Regions from separate parts of the Priestia sp. TSO9 genome, predicted to be linked through region 1. Evidence: riboswitches for the same ligand, from Rfam matches in the RefSeq annotation. Region 1 holds a riboswitch; the other holds the start of a gene.
What was found. A riboswitch is a leader RNA that binds a small molecule or an ion and turns the genes downstream of it on or off. The one in region 1 is predicted to bind lysine.
Positions count from the first base shown of each region.

Region 2: it holds a riboswitch for lysine, as region 1 does, so the genes downstream of both, lysA (diaminopimelate decarboxylase) here and LJC66_RS23990 (aspartate kinase) in region 1, are expected to answer to the same signal.

Region 1 is NZ_JAJEKD010000015.1:1,697,368-1,700,798, forward strand. It holds gene LJC66_RS23985 (YslB family protein) at 1-309, shown strand, start outside; gene LJC66_RS23990 (aspartate kinase) at 360-1,592, opposite strand; lysine riboswitch at 1,734-1,911, opposite strand; gene uvrC (excinuclease ABC subunit UvrC) at 1,977-3,431, opposite strand, start outside.
Region 2 is NZ_JAJEKD010000013.1:726,832-730,262, reverse strand. It holds gene LJC66_RS11890 (NAD(P)/FAD-dependent oxidoreductase) at 1-583, opposite strand, end outside; gene LJC66_RS11885 (CBO0543 family protein) at 919-1,431, shown strand; lysine riboswitch at 1,498-1,680, shown strand; gene lysA (diaminopimelate decarboxylase) at 1,826-3,154, shown strand; gene LJC66_RS11875 (dicarboxylate/amino acid:cation symporter) at 3,207-3,431, shown strand, end outside.

The sequences.
Region 1 (3,431 bases):
ACAATGGATGAAATCGTCGCTTTTTTTAAAGCAGCTTCCTGGGGAACACTGACGCTTGCAAAAAAAGATAAATATTCACTAGAGCTTGAGTTATCAGGTGAGGTGGTCAGCAAAAGATTTCAGCAGGAAACTTGTTCGTTTCATCTTGAGTCAGGATTTGTAGCTGAACAGATTCAGCGTCAAAACAACTGCCTAACAGAAGCCTACTTAACACATAAAGAAAAGAACGGAAAAGTGCTGATTTCCGTGCAGTGGGACCGAAAAGATATCTTACCTACCGAAACGCGTGCGGAGCGTTATAAAAAATAGGAAATATGTATATATAAAAGACGTGGAAATACCACGTCTTTTTCTCTTCTTTATACGTGCACTGCTTGCTGCTCTTCTAATTCAAATGCTACGTGAAGCGTCTCAACAGCTTTTACCATATCAGCGTGCGGTACAACTGTAGATACTTTAATTTCAGACGTGCTGACCATCTTCACTTCAATTTTCTCTCCTGCCAGCACTTCAAACATTTCGGCTGCAACGCCTGGATTAGAAATCATGCCAGAGCCGACAATTGATACTTTAGCCAGACTGCTTTCATGTTCAATACGCGTATATCCTAAAGTAGATTTATACTCTTTTAAGACGGCAAGAGCGGCATCTACGTCTACAGTTTTAATAGAAAATGAGATAGAAAGACGATTATTAGCCGTTACGTTTTGAATAATAATGTCCACATTTAACTGTTCTTTTGCTAATGCTGTAAAAATAGTAGAAAGAGTTTGCAACTCTTTGTTTAACCCTTCAATTGTCACTCGTGAAATATTATCTTCAAACGCAATTCCTCTTACGACTAAGTTTTGTTCCATTGAAACTTCCTCCTCAACAATCGTTCCATTCTCGTTTTCTAAGCTTGAACGCACTTCTAGCGGTACCTGATAATTTTTTGCAAACTCAACGGCGCGCGGATGCAGCACCCCTGCTCCCAAATTAGCTAATTCTAACATTTCGTCATATGAAATAGAGTGAAGCTTACGAGCATCTTCTACATAGCGCGGATCTGTCGTAAACACTCCTGTTACGTCTGTATAAATATCACATTTTGCAGCTTTTAATGCTGCGGCAAGAGCTACTGCCGTCGTGTCAGAGCCGCCTCGACCTAATGTTGTAATGCTTCCATCTTCTGAACAGCCTTGGAATCCAGCTACTACTACGATTCGACCTCTATCTAATTGGCTTTGAATACGAGTCGTGTCAATGTGCTGGATTCGTGCATTGCTGTGAACTGCTTCCGTCTGGATACCAGCTTGCCAACCTGTTAGCGAAGTTGCTTCATACCCTTTATATTGAAGAGCCATTGTTAACAGGGAAATCGTTACTTGTTCTCCAGTTGTAAGAAGCATATCCATTTCGCGTTTGCTTGGACTGTCCGTAATATCACTTGCTAATTTCACCAGTGCATCTGTAGTTTTGCCCATTGCCGATACAACAACAACTACTTGGTTACCGCGCTCTGCTTCTTGAATAACACGGTTTGCTACATGTTGGATACGTTCAACAGAACCAACAGATGTTCCACCAAATTTTTGAACGATTAATGCCATAATTTTGTTCATTCCTTTTCAATAAATTTGCATATGCAGGATGATGAGAAGCTAAATTTTTTTACTCAGACAATAAAAAAAGCAATGAGATGAGCTCTCATTGCTTAACGAACGAAAATTATAAAACATAACCGTCCACTGCCGTGAGATAGCTCTCCAAGAATCTACATCTTGACAATCCTACGTTTATTCAACGCAGAACCAGCAATCATTACTATGAGGTAATGTTCACTTCGGCAAATTTCCCTTTCCGCATCATTCATAAGAGCTCATACCCTTCCTGATACGTACTGATTAAATTTGCACCTCTATCTTCACTTCATTTGATGAAGTGTCGTATGAAATTAGTTAATAGCTTATCAAATATTTTCTATTATTTCAAGACTATTTTTGCAATGTTTCATAAATTTTTTCAGCGATGTTTTGAGGAACACCTGAATTTCGAATATCATCAACCGTTGCTTCTTTCAATTTTTTCACCGAACCAAAATACTTTAACAAAGCTTTTTTACGCTTTTCTCCCACTCCCGGAATGTCGTCCAGAACAGACTGAAAAGCGGACTTAGAGCGCACTTGACGGTGGAAGGTAATCGCAAAGCGGTGAACTTCATCTTGAATTCGCTGAAGCAAATAAAATTCTTGACTATTGCGTTCAAGCGGTATGATTTGAGGAGGCTCACCAATCATCAGGTTGGAGGTTCTGTGCTTATCATCTTTGACAAGACCTGCTGTAGGCACTAAAAGTCCCAATTCATTTTCGAGAACGTCCTGTACTGCAGCTAAATGCCCTTTGCCTCCATCTACAACAATTAAATCTGGAAGCGGAAGACCTTCTTTTAACGCTCTGGAATACCGTCTGCGAACGACTTCTCTCATGGAACTGTAATCATCTGGTCCCTTTACGGTCTTAATTTTATATTTGCGATATTCTTTCTTTTCCGGTTTCCCATCAACAAAAACAATCATCGCAGAAACGGGATCTGTCCCTTGAATATTTGAGTTATCAAATGCTTCAATCCGGTAAGGCGCTGCAATTCCAAGCTCTTCTCCTAACCGTTCAACTGCGCCGACCGTGCGCTCTTCATCTCGTTCAATTAAATAGAATTTTTCACCGAGCGCAATTTTTGCATTTTTACACGCAAGTTCTACTAATTCTTTCTTTTTGCCTCGCTTTGGATGCTGAACCTCTACTTCTACTAATTTCTCAGCTAACTCTGCATCAATCGTTGCTGGAACCAGCACTTCTTTTGGCTTAATATTTTTGGCATAAAACTGACCGATAAAAGTTAAGAAATCTTCTTCTGGCTCTTTATAAAAAGGAAACATAGAAACTTCTCGCTCAATTAATTTCCCTTGGCGAATAAAGAAAACTTGAACACACATCCAGCCTTTATCATAAGAATAGCCAAACACATCTCGATTAACAAAATCATTAAACGTTACTTTTTGCTTTTCCATTGTCGCTTCAATATGAGCAATTTGATCTCGATATTCTTTAGCCCGTTCAAAGTCAAGTTCTTCTGAAGCTTTTAACATTTTTTCAGTTAACTCTGTTTTGACATGCTCATATCCACCATTTAAAAACCGCGTGATATTTTCAATAATTTGTTTGTTTTGCTCTTCTTTTACTTCTTTTACGCAAGGAGCTAGACATTGCCCGATATGGTAATACAAACAAGGTCTGTCTGGCATGGTAGAGCACTTTCTTAGTGGATAAATGCGATCAAGAAGCCGCTTGGTTTCATTTGCAGCTTGGACGTTAGGATAAGGACCGAAGTATTTCCCTTTATCTTTTTTTATTTTTCTTGTAATAACAAGGCGGGGCTGTTTTTCAGCTGT
Region 2 (3,431 bases), on a different contig from region 1:
GGGTTTGCCCATTTACGGCAACGCCCGTTACTTGATTATTTTCATAAAGAAGTTCTGCGTTTCCTTCTATTATTTTTGCACCGTTTTTCTTCGCTGCATTCACAAGTGCGTTTCGAAGAGCTCTTCCGTTAACGCGAGCGGCTCCACTAATATGAACTGAACTGTATTCTTCCGAAAGAACCGGAAACAAAGCCTGTGTTTCTTTGGCGGATAAACGTGTAATCTCGCCTATTTCGGGAGCTTCTTCCCGACGTTTATATGCTCGTTCTTCCATTTTTTTAAGCTTTTGTTCATCAGTATGTAAGCTAATTGCTCCCACTTGCTTATATCCCGTATCCGTTTCTCCATCTTCTTCTAATTGCTGAATTAATGTTTGATAGTACTTGGCGCCGCCTTTTGCTAAGCGGTACCATGCTTTATTACGACGCTGCGAAAGCCATGGACAAACAATTCCTGCTGCTGCATCAGTAGCTTGACCAGCATCCTTGCGATCTACCAATGTCACATCTGCTCCTGCTTTTGCTAAATGATATGCTGTAGAAGCTCCAAGTATCCCAGCTCCAACTACGATGTATGTTTTCATACCAAAACACCCTTTTCTTTCTTCTAATATTCTCATGCTATATGTACGCAACTTTAGCATAGCAAAAAAAGAAGTCACATACTAGGCGAAGCTATCTTGAGCTTATTTTTGAGTCTTGCTGACTTTGACATATAGTTCCTTTCATTGTAAACAAAAGCGCAATAAGTTCTTTTACGGGAATTATGGTGAGATGAAGCAAACCACAAATAGTGATCACCCATATTTAACACTGCGCTTACCGCTTTTTTATTATAGTTTCTGAATAAAAAAATGAAAGAATAAAACCACTATAATATGTAAATAAAAAGAAATAACCATTATTTTAAGGAGAGCGTATGCAATCTTCATTTGTATTATTTTTTATCATTCTTGGTTTACTATTTGGCAAGTGGCGAAGGTATCAAGAATACTATCCTACTTTGCTGTTTTGGGTCACGGGGAATTTGCTTTATGAAGTACTGCTGTTTCATCACCGCGTATGGGTATTTCACCCTGTTGGTATTGATCACCTTTTTCTACCCGATCACCTAATGGTTTCCCTTGGAATAACCTTAATCATTTATCCGTTTGTTATACCGGTTTTTTTAGGAAGGCTGCCGCTGCATGTAAGCGGCCGGCTGTGGTGGATTCTTTTGTGGGCGCTTTTATTTACTGTGATTGAGTTCATTGCTTATGTTAATCACAGTATTACTCATCATTATGGATGGTCTCTGCTGTGTTCTTTTCTCTTCAATATTGTCACGTTCTCACTTTTAGTCATCCATCAGAAGACAGCACTGGCCGCTTGGGTTCTATCTGGCAGCTTCATAGCTTTCTTATTTATTCTTTTTGATATTCCTATGCCTTAACTTTTCATTGACTAGACGGAGGAAAAGGAAATATAATAGAAATTACATTTAAATATAATTTTCCTCTCTGAGAATAGAGGTGCATGAAATCAAGAGTCACTTATTGGAGACTAATGGAGTCTGTGAAGATAAGTAAAAGGGATTTCGTGCCGAAGTATATAAACATCCATTGTGTTCATATACTGGTTCAGTATTGAATAAATGCTGAGCTGTCACAAACCATTTGGTTTGTGGAGAGCTATTGAAGAGATGTTGATGCCTAGAATGTAATAATATTTTATTATTATGAAACCAAGACGCGTGAACATCACTTCACGGGTCTTTTTTGTGTTTTTCTACTGACCATCAAAGTTCAAAGTTATAGTTGAATGATTTAAATGGAGGGATACGGATTATGTACTTACATGGAACGAGTAAAATTAACAGCAGCAATCATTTAGAAATTGGGCAGTGCGATACGGTCGAACTGAAAAAACAATACGGCACTCCCCTATACATCTACGATCAAGAATTAATTGAGACGAAATGCAAGGCCTTCCATTCAGCCTTTCGAAGAAGCGGATTTTCATATCAAATCGCCTATGCAGGGAAAGCCTTTCTTTGTATGGAAATGGCTAGCCTTTTAACGAAGCTTGATATGTCACTAGATGTGGTCTCAGGAGGCGAATTATTTACAGCGCTTGAAGCTGGATATCCAGCTGAACGCATTCATTTTCACGGAAATAATAAAACAATTGAAGAAATAGAAATGGCTCTTGATGCGAATATTGGCTGTTTTGTTGTTGATAACTTTACCGAACTTGAAGTTTTGCATGCCTTAGCAGCTGAGCGCAAACAGAAAGCATCTATTCTTCTGCGTGTTACTCCAGGGATTGAAGCCCATACACATGAGTATATTATGACCGGACAGGAAGACTCAAAATTTGGATTTGGTCTTTCCAATGACCAAGCCATGAAAGCGGTAAGTTTTGCGTTAGAAAAGCCTTACTACGATCTTTTAGGCATTCATTGTCATATTGGTTCGCAAATTTTTGAAGTAGATGGTTTTTCTCGCGCCATTGATATTTTAACTGATTTCTTATTCAGCATTCGTGATAAAATGGAATTTGAAGTAAAAGTTTTAAACGTAGGTGGTGGTTTTGGTATTCGTTATACCGAAAGCGACTCTCCTCTTCCAGTTGAGTATTATGTAGATGCACTGACAGAAAAGCTAAGCCGCACGTTAACTGAACAGAATTATACCCTTCCAGAAGTCTGGATTGAGCCTGGAAGAAGCATCGTAGGAGAAGCAGGTACAACGCTTTATACAATTGGATCAACGAAGGAGATTCCAGGTGTACGCAAATACGTAGGAATTGACGGCGGTATGACTGATAATATCCGTCCTGCTCTTTACGATGCAAAACATGAAGCTGTCTTGGCTAATAGAGTGACGGATAAAAAAGATGAAACAGTATCAATTGCGGGTAAATGCTGTGAATCAGGAGATATGCTTATTTGGGATATTGACTTGCCGCGCGTTAATCAAGGAGATTTATTAGCAGTGTCCTCTACAGGTGCCTACAACTATTCAATGGCTAGCAATTACAACCGTATTCCGCGCCCTGCTGTTGTATTTGTGAAAAATGGAGAAGCTCGTCTTGCTGTAGAGCGAGAAACATACGAAGATTTGGTGCGTAAAGATGTAAAGCCAGTCGTTACTACGTATGCAATGAGCAAATAATAGCTGTTCTTGCGTAGTAAAGAAGCTATTGTTGTTTGGAGGAAATCTAACTATGGTTTTAAGTGTATTTAAAACGTACAGATCATCGCTTATTCTGCTTCTCGCTATTTTAATTGGCGGGATAGCAGGATATGCTATTGGACCCGATGTGGCAGTCGTGAAGCCCTTTGGTGATTTGTTTCTTAATTTGATGTTCATGATTATCGTTCCCCTTGTCTTTTTTAGTGTGGCTTCGGCGATTGCAAACATGAACGAAATGAAACGTCTTGGTAAAATT